Regions from separate parts of the Paraburkholderia sp. HP33-1 genome, predicted to be linked through region 1. Evidence: riboswitches for the same ligand, from Rfam matches in the RefSeq annotation. Region 1 holds a riboswitch; the other holds the start of a gene.

Evidence for each region. A riboswitch is a leader RNA that binds a small molecule or an ion and turns the genes downstream of it on or off. The one in region 1 is predicted to bind thiamine pyrophosphate.
Region 2: it holds a riboswitch for thiamine pyrophosphate, as region 1 does, so the genes downstream of both, L0U81_RS14330 (FAD-dependent oxidoreductase) here and thiC (phosphomethylpyrimidine synthase ThiC) in region 1, are expected to answer to the same signal.

Annotation. Positions count from the first base shown of each region.
Region 1 is NZ_JAJEJR010000001.1:2,241,532-2,252,303, reverse strand. Features, by position in the region: gene L0U81_RS10205 (L-lactate permease) at 275-1,873, opposite strand; gene L0U81_RS10200 (hypothetical protein) at 2,121-2,612, opposite strand; gene thiC (phosphomethylpyrimidine synthase ThiC) at 2,815-4,746, opposite strand; TPP riboswitch at 4,836-4,953, opposite strand; gene L0U81_RS10190 (hypothetical protein) at 5,432-5,890, shown strand; gene L0U81_RS10185 (DUF1223 domain-containing protein) at 6,002-6,868, shown strand; gene L0U81_RS10180 (cytochrome b/b6 domain-containing protein) at 6,889-7,533, shown strand; gene L0U81_RS10175 (molybdopterin-dependent oxidoreductase) at 7,591-8,394, shown strand; gene L0U81_RS10170 (pentapeptide MXKDX repeat protein) at 8,488-8,721, shown strand; gene L0U81_RS10165 (EamA family transporter) at 9,133-10,062, shown strand; gene L0U81_RS10160 (NADPH-dependent 2,4-dienoyl-CoA reductase) at 10,099-10,772, opposite strand, start outside.
Region 2 is NZ_JAJEJR010000001.1:3,112,160-3,122,931, reverse strand. Features, by position in the region: gene L0U81_RS14355 (flagellar basal body L-ring protein FlgH) at 1-451, shown strand, start outside; gene L0U81_RS14350 (response regulator) at 546-1,289, opposite strand; gene L0U81_RS14345 (hypothetical protein) at 1,391-1,990, opposite strand; gene L0U81_RS14340 (hypothetical protein) at 2,211-2,684, opposite strand; gene L0U81_RS14335 (ABC transporter ATP-binding protein/permease) at 2,929-4,680, opposite strand; TPP riboswitch at 5,112-5,235, shown strand; gene L0U81_RS14330 (FAD-dependent oxidoreductase) at 5,457-6,587, shown strand; gene thiS (sulfur carrier protein ThiS) at 6,653-6,850, shown strand; gene L0U81_RS14320 (thiazole synthase) at 6,960-7,775, shown strand; gene thiE (thiamine phosphate synthase) at 7,772-8,875, shown strand; gene L0U81_RS14310 (ABC transporter ATP-binding protein) at 8,970-9,791, shown strand; gene mlaE (lipid asymmetry maintenance ABC transporter permease subunit MlaE) at 9,788-10,555, shown strand; gene mlaD (outer membrane lipid asymmetry maintenance protein MlaD) at 10,647-10,772, shown strand, end outside.

The DNA of each region.
Region 1 (10,772 bases):
CAGTTGAGTCGGGACGACAGCTCATCGTAACAGCGCGATCGCGCGAAACGTTTCAGTGTGGGATGAAACAGCAAGATCCGGGAGACGGCCGCGTCCGCTGATCCCGATCGTAAGCGCTGAGAGGGGATGCGCCAAGCGAGCAATTCTCACCGATATGTGAGAAAAATTGCGATCCGGCGAAACGGCGGTGGGGACGGGATTTCAAACGGCGCCCGCGAGGCGCGGGCGCCGTGCCAAACAATGTGAATTGCATTGCGCCGTGAGTGGCGCAACCTCAATGCGGAATCATCCACTGCAGGAAGTTCTGCTGCGCCCAGACGAGCACGCCGAGCAACACCGTCAGCAGAATCGAGTGCTTGAAGGTCCTCGCGAACACGACGCCTTCCTTGCCCTTCAGTTCGGTGGTCGCGACGCCGGTCGAAATGTTCTGCGGCGAGATCATCTTGCCCATCACCCCGCCCGACGAGTTGGTCGCCGCCATCAGCACCGGACTCAGATTGAGCTGTTTGGCTGCGACCACCTGCAGATTGCCGAACAGCGCATTGCCCGACGTATCGCTTCCCGACAGGAACACCGCGACCCAGCCGAGGAACGCCGACACGAGTGGAAAAAACGGCCCGACCGACGCGACGCCGAGACCGAGCGTGTAGTTGAGTCCCGAGTAGTTCATCAGATACGCGAGGCCCACGATCGTCGCCACGGTCAGGATCGCGATGCGTGTCTGCACCCACGTATCGGAGATCGCCTTGCCGAACTCACCCGGGGAGAGCCGCACGACGAATGCGGTGATGAGTGACGCGACGAGGATCGCGGTGCCAGTCGCGAGCGGCTGGAAGTCCCAGATCGCGCTGTACGGCGTGTTGTACAGCGTGATGAACACGGCCTTGTCGAGACCCGGCCACGGCACCTTGATGTCGCCGATCGTGAAGATCCTTGCGATCGTCCAGACGATCACGACGACCGACACGATGATCCACGGATACCAGCCTTGCGCGCCCCCGATCGTGCCGCGCACCTCGTTGATGCGGTCGACGTTGATCGCGAATTTCGGATCGACGGCGGGCTTCCAGACGCGCAGGAAGGCGACGGTAAGAATCAGCGAAACGAGCGAAGACAACACGTCGGTCAGGCTGTAGTTGACGAAGTTCGAGACGACGAACTGCGTCAGCGCGAAGCTCAGGCCCGACACCACCAGCACCGGCCAGATCCGCAGCATATTGCGAAAGCCTGCGTACACGCCGATCACATAAAAGGGCAGCAGAACCGCAAAGAAAGGCAATTGCCGCCCGACCATTTTCGCGAGCAGGTCGGACGGCAGATGCGTGACCGCGCCGAGCACTGTGATCGGCACGCCGAGCGCGCCGAACGCGACCGGCGCGGTGTTGAAGATCAGCGTGAAGGTCAGCGCTTCGAGCGCCGGAAAGCCGAGCATGATCAGCAGCGAACTCGTGATCGCGACTGGCGTGCCGAAGCCCGAAATGCCCTCGAGCAGCGCGCCGAACGAAAAGCCGACCACGACGAGCACGATGCGCCGGTCGTTCGGCAGGTTGTCGATCATCCACAGGCGAAAGGCCGCGAAGCGGCCTGAGCGTTGCGCGATGTTGTACAGCAGGATCGCGGTGAAGACGATCCACATCACCGGCCAGCACGCGAACACCACGCCAGCCGCGACCGAGTTGAACGCGAGCCCGACCGGAAACTGCCAGACGAAGATTGCCACGATCAGACCGATGATCAGTCCCGCAAGCGACGCCTGCCACGCAGGCCTGCGCGCCCAGCCGAGCAGCGCAAGCACGGCGATGATCGGCAGCGCGGCTACGATAAACGACGGCAAAAGGGAATTACCGACCGGAGTGAGTAGTTGATGGAACATCACGTCTCCTTCGTTGTTGTGTTATTCGACGCGGGGGACTGCGCATGACGGCGCGTCGCTGTAGCACGGCGGACGCGCGCGAGTGGTCTCGACAAAGCGGCGTCGCCTGAGTTAAGCGGGTGCTGCATGAAGCTTTCCAAGGATAGAGCGCCATATTGACGCGTCAAGCCGGGAAAGTACGGGCGGGGTAGGCGCGCCGGCAGCTTAGGTGCCGGCGGGCGCATGCTTCATGACGGGAGAGGCCGCGTCAATGCCAGTGGCCACCCCAGTGGCCACCCCAATGGCCACCCCAATGGCCACCCCAATATCCGCCGATGCCGATCGCGATCGACGGTCCGTAATAGGCGGGATAGCCGTAATAGGCAGGATAAGGATAAACAGGCGGCGGATAGTAGGCGGGATAGACCGGCGGCGCCGCATACACGGGCGCGGGGGCTGCATAACCGGGCGGCAGATCCTGCGGCGCCACCTGCATTTGCGCCTGTGCTTGAGGCGGCTGCTGCGCATTGGCCACGGGTGCGTTCGGGTCGGCTGTAGTCGCGGGCGCGGTCGAATAGTACGGCGTGTAATAGCCGGCGGGATAGTAGCCGGCGGGGTAATAACAGCCTGCCAGCAAGAGGCTCGAGGCGAGTGTGGAAATCTCGGCGGCGGGTCGTGCGAACCTCGCGGAAAACCGGGACGAATCGCGTGGCGTCGAGAGGCGCACCGCGCAAAGATGGGTGACGACGCGGGACTTCATGACGCGCTCCTCGATGAACCGATGCCGCTTCGCACGACATCGTTATCAGGAGCTTACGCTCTTGCCGCGGCGACGCTGTGGCAACACCGCAACCGCGCATTTCAGTCCGTTTCAACGCGGCGGAATAAAAAAGCCCGCCATGCCGGCGGGCTCGATACGGCTGTGCTGGCTCGCGCGAATCACGCAAGCCGCCTATTGCCGCTTATTGGCGCTGATAAATCTCCGCGCCCTGCTTCATGAACTCGATCGACTTCACTTCCATGCCTTTCTTCAGCGCTTCGTCGTCGGTCACGCCCTGTTGCGCGGCGAACTCGCGCACGTCCTGGGTGATCTTCATCGAGCAGAAGTGCGGGCCGCACATCGAGCAGAAGTGCGCGACCTTGGCCGAATCCTTCGGCAGCGTTTCGTCGTGGAATTCGCGCGCCTTGTCCGGGTCGAGACCGAGGTTGAACTGGTCTTCCCAACGGAATTCGAAGCGCGCCTTCGACAGTGCGTTGTCGCGAACCTGCGCGCCCGGATGGCCCTTCGCGAGGTCCGCGGCATGCGCGGCGAGCTTGTACGTGATGATGCCGGTCTTCACGTCGTCCTTGTTCGGCAGGCCGAGGTGTTCCTTCGGCGTCACGTAGCACAGCATCGCGGTGCCGAACCAGCCGATCATCGCAGCGCCAATGCCCGAGGTGATGTGGTCGTAGCCTGGTGCGATGTCGGTAGTGAGCGGCCCGAGCGTGTAGAACGGCGCTTCGTCGCACCAGTCGAGCTGCAGGTCCATGTTCTCCTTGATCAGCTGCATCGGCACATGGCCCGGGCCTTCGATCATGACCTGCACGTCATGCTTCCACGCGATCTGCGTCAGCTCGCCGAGCGTCTTCAGCTCGCCCAGTTGCGCTTCGTCGTTGGCGTCGTAAATCGAGCCGGGACGCAGACCGTCGCCGAGCGAGAAGGCCACGTCGTACGCCTTCATGATTTCGCAGATCTCTTCGAAATGCTCGTACAGGAAGCTTTCCTTGTGATGCGCGAGACACCACTTGGCCATGATCGAACCGCCGCGCGACACGATGCCGGTCATCCGGTTCGCCGTCAGCGGCACGTATTGCAGACGCACGCCCGCGTGGATCGTGAAGTAGTCGACGCCCTGCTCAGCCTGTTCAATGAGCGTGTCGCGGAAGATTTCCCACGTCAGATCTTCGGCCTTGCCGTTGACCTTTTCGAGCGCCTGATAGATCGGCACCGTGCCGATCGGCACCGGGCTGTTGCGAATGATCCATTCGCGCGTTTCATGAATATGCTTGCCGGTCGACAGATCCATCACCGTGTCGCCGCCCCAGCGGATCGCCCACGTCATCTTGTCGACTTCCTCGCCGATCGACGACGTCACCGCCGAATTGCCGATGTTCGCATTGACCTTCACGAGGAAGTTGCGGCCGATGATCATCGGCTCGCTTTCCGGGTGATTGATGTTGTTCGGGATGATCGCGCGGCCGCGTGCGATTTCCTCGCGCACGAACTCCGCCGTGATTTCGGTCAGTCCGTTCGGACCGAAGGCGCTCGCGCCGAACGCCTGCCCCGGGTGCTGACGGCCCATCATCGCGGCGAGCTTCGCGCCGTTCGGGCCGCTCGTCTTCAGGGTCTCCAGATACTCGGCGCGACGCTGGTTCTCGCGAATCGCGATGTATTCCATTTCTGGCGTGATGATGCCTTGCTTCGCGTAGTGCATCTGCGTCACGTTTTTGCCGGCGATCGCACGGCGCGGCGTGCGATGCAGGCCCGGAAAGCGCAGCTGCGCGGTGGCCGGATCGGCGGCGCGCTCGCGGCTGAAGCTGCTCGACAGACCGGTCAACGGCTCGGTGTCGCCGCGCTCCTCGATCCACGCCTGGCGCAGCGCGGGCAGACCCGCGCGGATGTCGATCTTCGCGTCCGGGTCGGAATAGGGGCCTGACGTGTCGTACACGTAGATCGGTGGATTCTTTTCGCCGCCGAAGCTGTCGGGCGTGTCGGCCTGCGAGATTTCGCGCATCGGCACACGGATATCGGGGCGCGAGCCCGTCACGTAGACCTTACGCGAATTCGGCAACGGTGCGACGGCCGCCTCGTCCACGTGGGCTTCGGCGGAAATAAACTTCGGATTGGCGTTCATGCAAGTCTCCGTACAAAGTGGGGCGGCTAAGCAGGAGACTGAGATGGAAGTGGTCGGAAATCGCGCAGAGGTGAGGCTGTAGAGGCTGGGGGCGAAATCCGTACGCTTCCCTGCGCTGGCATTATCCAGATCAGGTTCAAAGGGTATTTCTCACCCACGCAACACGGACCTCCAGCTCCGCGCTACGCAGGACCCCCGCGTTAGCAGCGCACACGATACACTGCCGGCCCGCTGTTTGGCAACCTGTCTACAGGGTTCAAAAGATCATTCGGTTGCAATCAGATACGTCCTATTCTTATTTTGAGATTGCGTCGAGCAGAACAACTTACAGCGAAGGAACAAGCGGCTTACAGGGAAAAATTGTCGGCGGCTTCGGACTGAGACAGGATTTTGTCGCGCTTGGGCACATTCTGGTCGCCGCTGGTCGGCAGGAAACCGGATGGCCTCGCCGCGGCGCGCGCGGGGCAGCAAGGCCGGCCCGCGAGACTTCTTCATGATCAGCACTCCGGATCGATCGATAAAGCAAATCCGCGTGCAACGACCTATGCGGGGTCGAAGCGTTCAAGCCAGTCAGAAGATTGCCGTTACAGCATGTGCAGTGAAGGCCGCCCTCCAGCGAAGCGATTCGCTGGAGGGTGCGTGAATGGCGCGAGGCGACTCGAGCCGATCGACAGGAGGGGGGCGCATGAGAGCGGAAAGAAGACGGTGGCAAACGTTCGGTCGCACAGTTGCGGTGGCGGCATGGCTCGCCACACCGCTGGCGGTGTCGGCGGCGTCGACGGCGACGGGTGGGGTGATCCGGTTCGTGGGGATGGTCGTCGCACCGCCGATGCAGATCAACGTGGAAACGGCGCCCGCTGGCGTCGCTGTCGATAGCGCGAGCGTGGCGGGTCAGCGCTTCTCGCGCACGGTGACGTTCAGCGCGTCGCCGGGCGTCGTCGGCGGGGCGGATGTCGCGCTGGAAGTGAACGGCAACACGCCGTCGCGCGATCTGGTGGCGGCGCGTTTCGTCGACGGCGCCGGGCGCGTCCAGTCGGCCCGCGACGGCCACTATGCGGTCGATCGCGCCGGCGGTATGCTGTCGCTGAACGCGAAACGCACCGATATCGACACGCGCGTGACGGTGGTGGTCAGTTACAACTGAGTCGAGGGCGAGCTTTTTGCAGGCTCACCCTACGCCGGAAAAAAATTAAAAAAGCTTGTCATAACCAGCCGCGCGGTTCGACAAACGTGCAGATCACGATCGGAGCACGTTATGTCGGCCGCGCACAATCGCTCGAACCATCAACGCTTCAGGACTTTTTTTGCCCCCGCTGTCGCGCTGGCGCTTCTTCTGCTGAACGGTTTTGGCATCAGTGCGGCCTCGGCGGCCGATCCCGTCTGCGCCGCGCGCAGTCCCGCGCATCGGGTGGCGCTCGTCGAGCTGTACAGCAGCGAGGGTTGTGATAGCTGCCCGCCCGCCGACCGCTGGCTCGGTCAATTGAAAACCGATGGCGCCGCGCACGGCATCGTGCCGCTCGCACTGCACGTCGACTACTGGAACAGCCTGGGCTGGACCGACCGCTTTTCACAGCATCGCTTCACCGAACGTCAGCAGACGCTGACCCGGCTCGCGGGCGCGAATACGATCTACACGCCGGAAGTGTTCGTCGCGGGCCGCGAGCTGCGCGACTGGTCGCAACGCGACAGCTTCGAGCGCCGCATCGACGAAGTCGTCGCCGAACCCGCGCAGGCGAGCGTCGCGCTCGCGTTGAGCCCGCATGCGCCCGGCGCGTTCGATGTCGACGCGCAGTTCACGAGTACGGCCGCCTCCACCGCGGGCTCGCTGAGCGCCTATCTCGCCGTCTATGAGAACGCGCTGACCTCGCAGGTCGGCGCGGGAGAAAACCGCGGTGCGACGTTGCATCACGAACGCGTCGTACGCGCATGGTTCGGTCCGGTGCCTCTCGTCGAGGGGCATGCGCGGATTCATCAGGACCTCGACGTACACGATGCGACCGGCGACGCGAAGCCCGCCGCGCTTGCCAACGCCGCCGCCGACCGCTTTGGCGTGGTCGCGTTCGTCGAAAGCGACGCGAGCGGCGAAGTGCTGCAAGCGGCCGACCTTCCCGCGTGCCGTTGATCGAGATCGAGGAGAACCCCATGGCCACGTCCCACACCTTGCGCCCCGGTGCACCCGCCGCGCCCGCCGTACCGAAGCGCGGCGTCATTCACCCGCTGTGGCTGCGCATCACGCATTGGCTCAATGCGCTCGCGGCGATCGTGATGATGCTGTCGGGCTGGCGCATCTACGACGCCTCGCCGATTTTCCCGGCGTTCAGTTTTCCGACCGCGATCACGCTCGGCGGCTGGCTCGGCGGCGCGCTGCAATGGCACTTCGCGGCGATGTGGCTGCTGGTGTTCAACGGCCTCGTGTATCTCTCGCTGAATTTCGCGAGCGGACGCTTCGTGCGCAAGTTCCTGCCGCTGACACCGCGCGCGGTGCTGCGCGATTTCGTCGCCGCCTTGCGCGGCAAGCTGGCTCACGACGATCTGCGCGTCTACAACGCGGTGCAGAAGTTTGCCTATCTGTTCGTGATCGTCGATCTGATCGTGCTCGTGCTGTCGGGGCTCGCGATCTGGAAGTCGGTGCAGTTTCCGCTGCTGCGCGAACTGATGGGCGGCTACGACAACGCGCGCGTCGTGCACTTCAGCGCGATGTCGCTACTGGCTGCGTTTCTTGCCGTGCATCTGGCGATGGTCGCGCTCGTGCCGCGCTCGCTGCTGGCGATGCTGCGTGGACGCTGAGGCGCTTGCGACGATGCTGATGAAAGTGAAGCGCGAATTTATTATGGATGACGAATCATGAACAAGCCCATTGAAAAAGCAGCGGACGATTCCACGCGGCGGGGCAGCCAAACGCTGGACCGCGCGTCGATCCTGATCGATGCGAAGCGCGAACTCACGATGCCGTCGCGGCGCCTGTTCGGCAAGCAGCTATTGACGCTCGGTGGCCTGTCGATGCTGACCGGTTGCTCGCTGACCGACGACGCCTCCGTCAACCACTTCCTCACCGCGGTGTCGCGGCTGAACGATCTCGCGCAGGCCGCGCTGTTCGATCCGAAGCTGCTCGCACCGACCTACACCGAAGCGCAGATCACGCGGCCGTTTCCGTTCAACGCGTACTACAGCGTCGATGAGGTGCCGCACGTCGACGGCTCCGACTACCGGCTGAAGCTGAGCGGCCTCGTGACCGGCCAGCGCGTGTGGACGCTGCCCGAGCTGTACGCGCTGCCGCACGCCGAGCAGATCACGAGGCATATCTGCGTCGAAGGCTGGAGCGCGATCGGCCGCTGGGGCGGCACGCCGTTCGCCGAGTTTTTGCGGCGTGTCGGCGCGGATACGACGGCGAAGTACGTCGGCTTCAAATGCGCGGACGACTACTACGAAAGCATCGACATGCCGACCGCTTTGCATCCCCAGACGCTGCTGACGTTTTCCTACGACGGCGAGCGGCTGCCCGAGAAATACGGCTATCCGATGAAGCTGCGGATGCCGACCAAGCTCGGCTACAAGAATCCGAAGCACATCGTTGAAATATTTGTCACCAACACGTTTCCCGGCGGCTATTGGGTCGACCAGGGCTACAACTGGTTCGGAGGCTCCTGACGCATGCGGGCGCACGCTCGCTTACGGCAGCGGCTTCGGAAGCACGCCGGCTCACGCCGGTTTTGATTCATTCACCATTAACGGAGTCATCTCATGAAGAAAATTGCAATCACCACGATCGCGTTGCTGATGCTGGCAGGCAGCGGCACGGCCTTCGCGCAGGCGAGCGGCGCGATGTCCAACGATGCGATGTCGAAAGACGCGATGTCCAAAGACAGCATGTCGAAGGACAGCATGAAAAAGGACACGATGAAACACGATAAGATGAAAAAGGGCGACGACGCGACGGGCATGAAACACGAGGCGTCGGGCACGATGGGCAACTGAGTCGCGAGCCTGTTTAGCGATCCTGCCGATGCGCGGCCGCGCATCGAAGGGAGTCCAAACTGAATGCAAGCCGGGGACGCGTCCCCGGCTTTTCTTTTGCAGGAACACCAAAAAATTACGATTCTGTCGCGCGACGCACCCGGCGCTTACTGCATAATGCGGTGCGCGCCGCGCATTGCGGCCAGGTTGCGTCGTGTCATTTTGACCGACGCTGCCGCGTCAGCCGCTTTTGGCGCTTCCAGCGCCGCCCATCGTCTTACCGTTCCACCGACATGTCCGCCAGCCTCGCCCGTCAGTGCGCATCGCCGATGCGCTGCCCGCCATCCCGCCCGAGAGGCATCGACGCAGGCGCGGCGCCTCGCGGGCATCGAGCGCGTCGCGAGGGTCGAGTGGCGACGGCGGGCTGAACGCATGTCGCTGCAACGTTCCGGTTTATCTCCGCGTGGCTGGCCGCTGCGTCTGCCGCAGTCGTACAACGGCCAGATCGCGCTCGCGCTTGCCGTCGTTTATCTTGTGTGGGGCTCGACGTATCTCGGGGTGCACGTCGCGCTCGGCTCGTTTCCGCCGCTCATGCTGTCGGGCTTGCGCAACCTGTTCGCCGGCATGGGTCTGTTCGTGTTTGCCGCGCGTCGCAAGCCGATCTGGCCGAGCCTCCCCGAAATCCGCAACGCGGCCCTCGTCGGCACGATGCTGGTGGGCCTGTCGAGCGGCATGCTCGCCTACGGCATGCGCACGGTCGGCACCGGCACCGCGGCCGTGATGGTCGCGACCGTGCCGCTGTTCGCGGCCGTGATCGCCGCCGTCGCCGGACGCAAGATCGGCGGGGGCGAATGGTTCGCGGTCGGGCTCGGGCTAGTCGGCATCGTGATTCTGAGTCACGGCGACCGGACGCCGGGCTCGGGCGCCGGCACGCTCGCGATTCTGTGCGGCGCGCTGTTCTGGGCCGGTGGCGCGCATCTGGCCGGGCAGCTGAAGCTGCCGTCGGACCTGTTTGTGTCGACCGCGCTGCAGATCGGCCTCGGCGGCGCGATCTCGACGCTGGTCGCGTTGGCGGCGGGCGAGCGGATGCTCGAGCTGCATTTCCTGCCGCTCGTCGCGTTTCTCTATCTGATGCTGATCGGCACGATGGCCGCGTGGGTCGCGTACGGTTTTCTGATTCGCCACACGAGCCCGATTATTGCGAGCAGCTGCATGTACGTGAATCCGGTCGTCGCGGTCGCGTTGGGGGCGCTAGTGCTCGGGGAGCCGATCACGCGCTCGATGGTGATCGCGACGATCGTGATTCTGATCAGCGTCGGTTTGTCGTTCTGGTTCGATTACCAGAATAAGGACACGGTGTAGGGCCGGCGCGGTTCCCGTCGAACCGCGCGCCCACTCTCACAGTCCCGCCGCCAGCTCCGCGCCCTCGCGGATCGCGCGCTTCGCATCGAGCTCGGTCGCGAGCTTCGCACCGCCGATCACATGAAAACGCGGAGCGCCGCTGCTGGGGTTGCCGTCGAGCGTCGACGGCAACAGCTCGCGCAACGACTCCTGCCCCGCGCACACGACGATCGTATCGACGTCGAGCCATTCGTCGACTCCATCGCGCGCGATTCTCAGACCGCGCGCGCTGATCTCCTGATACTCGACGCCGCCGAGCATCTGCACGCCATTCCTCGCAAGCGTCGCGCGATGCACCCAGCCCGACGTCTTGCCGAGCCCCGCGCCGAGCTTGCCGGCCTTGCGCTGCAAGAGCCAGATCTGCCGCACCGGTTGCGCGGGGGCAGGCGGCTTGAGGCCGCCACGTTCGCGCACCGCGAGGTCGATGCCCCATTCATCGAGCCATGTGTCGCGCGGCACCGGCAGCGGCTCGCCCGCGCGATGCAACAAAAATTCGCAGACGTCGAAGCCGATCCCGCCCGCGCCGATCACCGCGACACGAGCGCCGACCGCCGCGCCGCGCAGCACCTCGACATACGACAGCACGTTGGGCCCGTCGATGCCCGCAATCGCCGGCCGCCGCGGCACGATGCCGGTCGCGACGATGACGTCGTCGTAGGCGCCCGCGGCAA
Region 2 (10,772 bases), 870 kb from region 1:
GTTGTCGGAATCGTACAGCGGCAACAACAGCGCGAATGCATCGGCGAGCCGCGCGAGCAGCATCACCGCGACCGCCGCGGACCAGTCGACCAGTGCCGCCGCGCGGCTCGCGAAACTGTTCAACATCGGCACGGCCAGCACCGACTACAAGGGGCAGGGCAATCTGAGCGACAACAGCGACATGACCGGCACGCTCGCCGTGACCGTGATCGGCACGGTGTCGGGCGGCAATCTCGTGGTGTCGGGCGAGAAGGTGATCTCGATGAGCGGTAACCGCGACCGTCTGCGGCTGTCGGGTATCGTCAATCCTAAGGATATCGAAGCAGGCAACTACGTCTCATCGAGCAAGGTCGCGAACGCGCGCATCGAACAGGCGGGCATCGGCATGGTGAACGATGCGACGACGATGGGCTGGCTGCAGAGGATGTTTCTGAGCGTGCTGACGTTTTGACCGTCGGTTGCGCCAGCGCGGTGCGCACAACGGCGCGCTGCGCGTCATGTGCGACGCGTAGGTTGCGTCGACTGGCCTCGGTCGATCCGCGCCGCTAGCCGAGCGACGGCGCAAGCCCGCGCTCGGCCGCGCCGATCTCGCCGTCCGGCACGAACACATAACCGCGTCCCCACACCGTCTGCACGTAACGCGGTTCCGACGGGTCCACTTCGATCAGCCGGCGCAAACGCCAGATCGACACGTCGAGGCTGCGATTGCGGTGCGCTTCGCTATTGCCGTGCAGCTTTTCGAGCAGCTGCGCGCGTGTGAGCACGGTCATCGCGTGCGTGACGAATATCTTCAGCATCGCGAATTCGCTTGAACGCAACGTGATGCGCTCGCCGTCGCGGCGCAGCTCGCGCGCGGGGAAGTTCACTTCGAAGCGGCCGAAATGATAGGGCGCGCGCTGCTCGGGCGCGCCCGGCGCAATCGAGCCGCGACGGCGCAGCACGGTGCGAATCCGCGCGACGAGTTCGCTCGGTTCGAACGGCTTGCCGAGATAATCATCGGCGCCGAGTTCGAGGCCGATCACGCGATCGATCGTATCGGCGCGCGCGGTCAGCAGGATGACAGGAATGTCGTCGCCGGCAACACGCAAGGCGCGCAGCGCGCTGATGCCGTCAAGCTCCGGCATCATGATGTCGAGCACGACGAGCGCAGGACGCTCCTGCTGCAATCTGCGCTGCAACGCCAAGCCATTGTCGAGCGTGGCGACCTTGAAGCCGCGCCCGTGCAGATATCCGCTGACGAGGTCGCGTACGACGGGATCGTCATCGACGATGAGGATGGTCTGGTTCATTCAGGTCATCTTAATGATGCGCGCGGGCCGCGCAAAGCGCATGCCGCTTTCCAATCCTTTCCCGTGTAAGGCAGCGCAAGCAAAACCCAGGCTGCGGGTACTCAGTTGGTCGGCGGGAAGGCCTGTGAGGTTTGCAGCGTCTGCGGCGGATGCCGCGCAAAATCGGTCCGATCGACGACCATCCGCTCGATCAGGCCGCCGAGCTTTACCGCGGCCGATGAGAAGCGGTCGGTGTTCAGGCCGCCGGTCTGATAGCGCGCGGTAACGAGAATGCGGCCGCTCTGGATCAGCGTCAGATCGATGATCGACAGGTACTGGATCGTTTCGTCGCTGAACGAGCGGCGACCGTAGTCGATCGCGGCGTTGTAGACGAGCCGTGCCTCGCAGCCGGCGGGCGAGGTGCCCGGATTGTAGACGTCCGAACGAATGCCGCGCCGGTCGAGCGCCAGCTGCAACGCCGGCACGAAATCGCCGACCGACACCGTCGGGTTCACCTCGATGCATACCTGCTGCACATTCGCGGGCCGGCCGTTCACGAAGGTCGGCGACGAGTAGTTCGACGCGATCGCGTAGCCCGCCTGGATCACCGAGCCGGTGGCGTCGGCGGCCTGGATCAGCGTCCATGCGCAGCCGTCGAGCGCGAGCGTCAGCGTTGCGGCGAGCGTGACGAGGGCGGCGCGCGCGCAACGACGCCGCGATATCAGTGCGGCGATCGGGCCGAGGCGCGATCGCCTGGTTGCCGCCGGCGCGCTGCCCGCGACGCTCGTGGACTGTGAGGTATGGGCAACGCACGAAGCATCCGAGGCCCGAAAAGCCCGCGAATCAGCGGACACACGAACGGTCGGCGACGAGGTCATGAGGCAGGGCCCGATGGCGGTCACAAAGAACGATGGGTCATCAACAGCAACGACGGCCGCGCGCTCAGCGCGTGACGCGCAGTCGCAATTCGTTCTGACCTTGCACGCTTGCGGTGACGTTCACGCGCCGCGCGTCGGTGGTCACGATGAAATGCTGGCGCACCGGTGTGTTGACGTCGTGCACGACGCGCGGAAAGCAGGCGGCGATGTCGGCGCCGAGTTCTTCGAGCGGATCGTTGACGACGCCGTCGGCTTGCCAGTGCGCGCGCCAGTGGCAGTCGTACGCGTGCGGGCTGACGCGGCAATCGTCGGCCTGGGAGACGCCCGGCAGTTGCGCGGCAGTCTCACCCGGCAGTTGCCGGAAATCGCTTGCATCGACGATGTGGGTGAGCGCGGCGCAGATGTCGGCGGGCTGGTTGGTCTCGGCCGTTTGCGCGGCATCGACGGCGTTCGTGAGCAGCAGCGCCGCGCCGCAGGCGAGCGCGATGCGCGGGAGCGAAGACGGGAGCGAAGGTAAAAAACGGCGAGCGAATGACATGGGCGAGGAGTCCGAAGAGCGGTTGCGATGAAAGACGTGACTGACATCAACGAAGGCCGGCGCATGGCGCGGCCCGTACGACTATCGTCGCTGCCCGCAGGCTTTTTCAAAGCGCGGAACAGCTTGCCCGCTTCGCAAATGCTTTCAAACTCTTCTCGTGTCTTTCCGGATGTTGCGCCGAGTGGTTGTCGGCGCACTGCAGATGCTCAACCGAGCGGCGTCGCGTCGGCGCCGCTCGCGTCGCTTATGCCGCTACCGCTTCGGCCGAGCGCTCGACGTCCAGCGTTTCGTCATGGAACGCCGCGAGAGATTCGCGATGCGCTACGCTGACGATCGCCGCCTTGGGCAGCCGCTCCGTGAACAGGCGATAGAGCCGCGCCTCGTTTTCCGCATCGAGCGCGCTGGTCGCTTCGTCGAGGAACAGGTAGTCGGGCTTGTGCAGCAGCACGCGTGCGGCGGCGAAACGCTGCTGCTCGCCCGGCGACAGCACGCGGGTCCAGTGCGCCGATTCCCGCAGACGATCCGCGTATTCCGACAGATGGCAGATGACGAGCGCGTCGCGGCATTCGTCGTCGCTATAGGTGTCTGCCGCCGACGGGTACGCGAGCGCCGCCTTCAGTGTGCCGATCGGCATGTAGCTGACCTGCGGGATGAACATCATGCGCGCGTTGACCGGCGCGTCGATCGAGCCATCGCCAAACGGCCACAGGCCCGCGAGCGCGCGCATCAGCGTGCTCTTGCCGGCGCCCGACGGACCGCGCACGAGCCAGCGCGAGCCCGGCCGGATCGCGATATCGCGGATGCGCGACAGCGGATTGCCGTTCGGCAGCGCGAGCTTGAGGCTATCGGTCGTGAGCGTGTTCGAGTCGACGAAGTGCAGGTTGATGCCACCATGTTCGGTGGCCGGCGACACCGATTCCTTCAGACGCGGCGAATGCACGACGCGCTTGAATTCACGCAACCGGTTCACGGTCGCGCGCCATTCGACGAGGCTCGTATAACTATTGATGAACCATGAGAACGAATCGCTGACGGTGCCGAATGCGCTCGAAATCTGCATCAGCACACCGAACGTGAACGCGCCCGCGAAGTAGCGCGGTGCGGCGACGACGATCGGGAAAATGATCGCGATCTGGCCGTAGAAGCTCAGCACGAAGGTCAGGCGCTTCGTGTACTTCATCACTTGCCACCAGTTGTCGCGGATGCGGCCGAACAGCGTGCGCGCGTTCGTCTTCTCGGTGTCCATGCCGTTGTAGAACGCGATCTGCTCGGCGTTCTCACGCAGCCGGATCAGGCCGAAACGGAAATCCGCCTCGACCTTCTGCGCCTGATAGTTGATCGACACGAGCGGATGACCGACCTTCTGCGTGACGAGCGAGCCAACCACCGCATACAGCGCTGCAGCCCACACCATGTAGCCGGGGATGTGCAGCGGCATGCCGCCGAGCGAAATGCTCAGCGCGCCCGCGAGCGACCACAGGATCGTGATGAACGACACGAGCGTGACCACGGTGGACAGCAGATCGAGCGTCAGCGACAGCGTGGTGGTCGCGAACGACTGCAGGTCGTCGCTGATCCGCTGGTCGGGGTTGTCGGCGAGGCGGTCTCGCTCGATGCGGTAAAACGCGCTGTCGTTGAGCCAGTCGTTCAGGTAGCGCGTGGTCAACCACTGACGCCAGCGGAAGCCGAGCATCTGACGGAGATATCGCCCATACACCGCGAGGATGATGAAACCGAACGCGAGCCCGGTGAAAATCATCAGCAGGTGCGGGAAGTCGTGGACGTTCTTCGCCTGCAGCGCGTTGTAGAAATCCGCGCTCCAGCGATTCAGGCGTACGTTGATCCAGACGACGAGCAGGTTCATCACGATGATCGCGACGAGCAGCGTCCACGCGATGCCTCGTTCCTCGGATACCCAGTAAGGCTTGATCAGGCTCCAGGCGGAGACCTTTTCGTCGGGCGGCAGCGCGGGGCTGGCAGAAGTATGTGGTGTCATGAGCGTCTGGATGAAGTGCTGGCCCGAACTGCCGCGGCGGCGTGCGGGTCCGATCTGGTTGACCCATGTCGGGCGATCCCGCGAACAGCCGCCCCCTTTGCGGGGCCGCCGCTGGGGCGGGTCTGCGATACCTGGCCGGACATCGCGCCATCGCGCTCGATGAACGCGAGTCCGGACGGGCGCCCGATTCTGGCGTGACGCCCTTAAGCGAAAATTAATTTTCGCGGTCGAGGTCCGCTCAGGTGCCGCCGCCACGCATGCGGCCAGGAGCGCCGCGCGCGCCGCGTTTTTGCGGCACCGGTCACGGCATTGTGCCAGAGCGCCGGCCCGCATCGCACAGGCTTCACGATGGACCGTGCCAGATCAAAATCGCGGCAGCGACGCCGGAGCGCTGGTTTGCGGGTGCCGCGCCTTTTATGGTCTAATGACCTGCGACGAAACAGGGGTGCTTCGCCCACAGCCGGCATGACTTTCACGCCGGGGCGGCGAGGCTGAGAGAGACCCTTTGCACCCGATCCGGGTAATACCGGCGCGGGAAGTTTCCGGAAGCAGCCGTCTTCCATTCCCCGCCGGGCGGCAAGCGCATCTGACATGCGCGCGCAGTGCCCGGCCGGCTTCACCCGCCGGTTTCGTCCTGGGTACGTGCGTTTTTGGCCGTACGGAAAGGACTCGATGACCGCCTATTCTTCAGATATGTATTTTCCCCGTCGTCACGCCGTCCCGGACGTGCCGTGCCGTTTTGGCATGGCCTACCGCAGTCGAACGGAGCGCGCGCGATGAACCGTCCGGCCCGACCCGATTTCGCCGTGCTCGGCGGCGGCCTGTGCGGCCGGCTGGTCGCGTGGCGCCTGGCTGGCGACGGGCATCGCGTGGCGCTCTACGAGCGCGGCGATGCCGCTGGTTCGCAGGCCGCCGCGTGGGTTGCCGCGGCGATGCTCGCGCCGCTCGCCGAAGCCGCGAGCGCCGAGCTGCTGATCACGCGGCTCGGCGCGAGTTCGCTCGAAAGCTGGCCGCGCGTGCTCGCCGAACTGCCGGAGCCGGTGTTTTTCCAGCGCAACGGCACGCTCGTCGTTTGGCATCACGCGGATCGCACTGAGGCTCCGCTGTTCGAGCGCCGCGTGCGCGCGAACGCACCGGCCGAACTGCTCGACGGCGGCTTCGTCGCGCTTTCGGGCGCGCAGCTAGGCGCCACCGAGCCCGCGTTGGCCGGCCGCTTCAACCAGGGCTGGCTGCTGCCGCGCGAAGGCCAGCTCGACAACCGCCAGGTGCTGTCCGCGCTGGCGGCGGGGCTGGCCGAGCGCGGCGTCGACACGCACTGGAACACGCCGATCGACGACGCGTCGCTGCCCGACGCCGGCATCACGATCGATTGCCGCGGGCTCGGCGCGAAGCCCGTGCTGCCGACCCTGCGCGGCATCCGCGGCGAAGTCGCGCGCGTGCATGCGCCTCATCTGCAGTTGATGCGTCCGGTGCGGCTGCTGCATCCGCGCTACCCGCTGTATATCGCGCCGAAGCAGAACGGCCTCTATGTGATCGGCGCGACCGAGGTCGAGGGCGAGGACATGTCACCAGTCAGCGTGCGCTCGGCGCTCGAGCTGCTAAGTGCCGCGTTTTCGGTGCATCCGGGCTTCGGCGAGGCGCGCATCCTCGAGCTCAATTCGCAGTGCCGGCCGACCTTGCCTGACCACCGCCCCGCGCTATTGTGGGACGGCGCGCGCACGCTGCGCGTGAACGGCCTGTACCGGCACGGCTATATGATCGCGCCCGAAGTGGCCGACGAAGCCGTGCGCTTCGCGAGCGCGCTGCTCGACGGCCGCGTCGGCGACGCCGACGCGTTCGCCGGCTGGCGGCGCGAGGCGCGCTGGAGCGAGCTGTTCCAGCAGGATTTCGCGCGGGAGCCGGCCTGAGCGTAGCGGCCTTCGTGCCGCGCACGCTGCCGCTTCCGCCATCGATTGAACCGTATTCGAACACCATGGACATTCATATCAATCAGAAGCCGCTGTCGCTACCCGAGGGTGCGACTGTCGCCGATGCACTCGCCGCCTTTGGCGCGCGTCCGCCGTTCGCGGTCGCGCTCAACGGCGATTTCGTCGCGCGTGCGCAGCATGCGGCGCGCGCGTTGCAAACGGGCGACCGGCTAGACGTGGTGCAGCCGGTTGCGGGCGGCTGAGCGCGCTCGCGCCAGCCTGTGGCCCACCGAACACCAACCACCGTCGCCGAAAACCCATTGCCGCAACACCGTCGGTGCCCTGCCGCGGCGGCAAACCAGGATGATGCAAATGACTTCTCACGAGACCGCCGACGCGCTGACGCTATACGGTCAAACCTTCGCGAGCCGCGTGCTGCTCGGCACGTCGCGCTACCCGTCGCTGCAGTCGCTGTCCGATTCGATCGACGCCGCGCGCCCCGGCATGGTGACCGTCGCGCTGCGCCGTCAGATGAACGAGGGCAACGCCGAAGCCGGCTTCTTCGATCTGCTCAAGCGCCACGGCGTGCCGCTCCTGCCGAACACGGCGGGCTGTCTCACCGTCGGTGAAGCGGTGACGACGGCGCACATGGCGCGCGAAATCTTCGAGACCGACTGGATCAAGCTCGAACTGATCGGCGACGACTACACGCTGCAGCCCGACCCGGTCGGTCTGATCGAGGCCGCCGCGCGGCTCGTCAAGGACGGCTTCAAGGTGCTGCCGTACTGCACTGAAGATCTGGTGATCGGCCGCCGTCTGCTCGATGCAGGCTGCGAGGCGCTGATGCCGTGGGGTGCGCCGATCGGCACCGGCAAGGGCGTGATCAATCCGTACGGGCTGCGCGTGCTGCGCGAACGGCTTCCGGACGTGCCGCTGATCGTCGACGCCGGGCTCGGCGTGCCGTCGCATGCGGCGCAGGTGATGGAGTGGGGCTTCGACGGCGTGCTGCTGAACACGGCGGTGTCGCAGGCGACGCATCCCGACGCGATGGCCCGTGCGTTCGCGCTGGGCGTGGAAGCGGGCCGGCAAGCGTATCTCGCGGGTCCGATGGCCGAGCGCGAGAGTGCGCACGCGAGCACGCCGGTGGTCGGCATGCCGTTCTGGCATCAGGATGGAGGCGCCGCATGACGCAGTTGTTGACCCTGAAGGACCGCGATCTGTTCTGGCCGACGGCCGACGAACTCATCGAAGCCGCGGAGCGTATTCGCGCCCGTCTCGGCGACTGGCCATCGACGCACGCGCCGTGGCGCATCTGCCTGACCGTGCCCGATGAGCCGAACGGTGGCGATCTGATCGTGATCGCCGACGCGCAGCCGCACGGCGAGCAGGTGGCGCGCTGGCTGACGCGAGGCGCGGGCGTGATCGTCGCCACGGAAAACCGCGCGACGCTGCATCTGGGCGGCGAGAAGTACGGCCTCGAAGGCCATCTGGCGGAAGACTGGATCCCCGCGCTCGCCGCGTTTCTCGACTGCGGCTTCGATCCGCACGACGCGCTGGTGCTCGCGCTCGCGTGGCGCGACGGCGACGAAACCCGCGCTGGCGACGCGTTCCCGTCCGACCTCGCCCGCTTTCCGCGCCTTACCGGCCTGCCGGCCGCGCCCGCCCTGGCATTTCCGCGCTGCCCGGAAAGGCTCGGTCTGTACCCGGTACTGCCGACTGCGGACTGGGTCGAACGGGTGGTCGGATTCGGCGTAAAAACGGTGCAGTTGCGCCGCAAGTCGGCCGAACCCGCTGACGAGCTGAAGCGCGAAATCGCCCGCTGCGTGGCGGCTGGTCGCGCGCACGACGCGCAGGTGTTCATCAACGACCACTGGCAGGCGGCGCTCGAGGCGGGCGCGTACGGTGTGCACCTGGGCCAGGAAGACGTGCATACCGCGGATCTGTCCGCGCTGTCCGGCGCGGGCGTCCGGCTCGGTCTATCGACGCACGGTTTCTACGAGATGCTGAAGGCGCTGCATTTCCGTCCGAGCTACATCGCTTTGGGCGCCGTGTTCCCGACCACGACCAAGTTGATGCCGACCGCGCCGCAAGGCTTGCGGCGCCTCGCACGCTACGTGCGGCTGCTCGACGGGGTGGTGCCGCTCGTCGCGATCGGCGGGATCGATCTGCAGGTGCTGCCGGACGTGCTCGCCACGGGCGTCGGCTGCGCGGCCGTGGTGCGCGCGGTGACGGAAGCGGCCGACCCGGCCGCCGCCGTTTCCGCGCTGCAACACACGTTTACGCAATAATCGTTAGGCATAGTCAAGGAACGGGGCACCTCACGGCAGCTTTTGCATGATGGCCCTATAATTCGGCCTTCCCTGTAAAAGGACTGTCAGTTTGGTGCCTTCCTCCCCCGAGACCTTACTCGAGCTGCGCGACGTCGACTTCGGTTACGGCGACCGGCTCGTCCTGTCGAATCTGAATCTGCGCTTTCGTCGCGGTCAGGTCGTCGCAGTCATGGGCGGCTCGGGTTGCGGCAAGACCACGGTGCTGCGGCTGATCGGCGGCTTGGTGCGCGCGCAGCGCGGCCAGGTGCTGTTCCACGGCCAGGACATCGGCGAGCAGACGCGCGAAGGCCTTTACGCGCTGCGTCGCAAGATGGGCATGCTGTTCCAGTTCGGCGCGCTGTTTACCGACATGTCGGTGTTCGAAAACGTCGCCTTCTCGCTGCGCGAGCACACCGATCTCCCTGAAGAACTGCTGCGCGACCTCGTGCTGATGAAGCTCAACGCAGTCGGCCTGCGCGGCGCGCGCGACCTGCTGCCGTCGGAAATTTCGGGTGGCATGGCGCGGCGCGTGGCGCTCGCCCGCGCGATCGCGCTCGACCCCGAATTGATGATGTACGACGAGCCGTTCGCCGGCCTCGACCCCATTTCGCTCGGCATCACCGCGAATCTGATCCGCACGCTGAACCAGGCGCTCGGCGCGACGTCGATTCTCGTCACGCACGACGTGCCGGAATCGTTCGCGATCGCGGACTACGTGTACTTCCTGTCCAACGGCGGCGTGCTCGCCGAAGGCACGCCGGACGAGCTGCGCGCGTCGACCGATCCGACCGTGCGTCAATTCATCGACGGCGCGCCGGACGGCCCGTTCAGATTCCACTATCCTGCGAAGGCGCCGCTCGCGGCGGACTTCGGCATCGGCGGAGGCCAGTCATGATCAGCACGATTGGTCGCGCGGTGCTCAGCGGACTCGGCACGGCCGGCTACGCGACGCGCTTTTTCCTGCGCCTCCTGCTCGAATTTTTCCCGCTGCTGCGCCGCCCGCGCCTTGTCACGAAGCAGATCCACTTCGTAGGTAATTATTCGCTCGTGATCATCGCGGTGTCGGGGTTGTTCGTCGGCTTCGTGCTCGGTCTGCAGGGCTATTACACGCTGAACCGCTACGGCTCCGAGCAGGCGCTCGGGTTGCTGGTCGCGCTGTCGCTCGTGCGCGAGCTCGGGCCGGTCGTGACGGCGCTGCTGTTCGCCGGCCGCGCGGGCACGTCGCTTACCGCCGAGATCGGCCTGATGAAGGCGGGCGAGCAACTCACCGCGATGGAAATGATGGCCGTCGATCCGGTCAAAGTCGTCATCGCGCCGCGCCTGTGGGCCGGCATTATCTCGATGCCGGTCCTCGCCGCGATCTTCAGCGCGGTTGGCGTTCTGGGTGGTTACGTGGTGGGTGTGCTGCTGATCGGCGTCGATGCCGGCGCGTTCTGGTCGCAGATGCAAGGCGGCGTCGACGTGTGGCGCGATGTCGGGGCCGGGGTCGTCAAGAGCGTGGTGTTCGGCCTCGCGGTGACCTTCGTCGCGCTGTTTCAGGGCTACGAGGCGAAGCCGACGCCGGAAGGCGTGTCGCGCGCGACGACCCGCACGGTCGTGTATGCCTCGCTCGCGGTGCTCGGGCTCGATTTCCTGCTGACCGCACTGATGTTCAGTTAAGACCGCGCAGCGCGCCGGCTGTCGGCGGCTCATGATGCGCCGTGCACAGTGGGAAGTGGCGGCGGCGCGGCGGATTCACTTTGGGATGACGATGAAAAAGAATGCTCTCGACTTCTGGGTCGGCCTGTTTGTGGTGCTGGGTTTCGTGGCGTTGCTGTTTCTTGCGCTGAAGGCCGGCAACATGAGCTCGTTGTCGTTCCAGGCAACGTACCCGGTC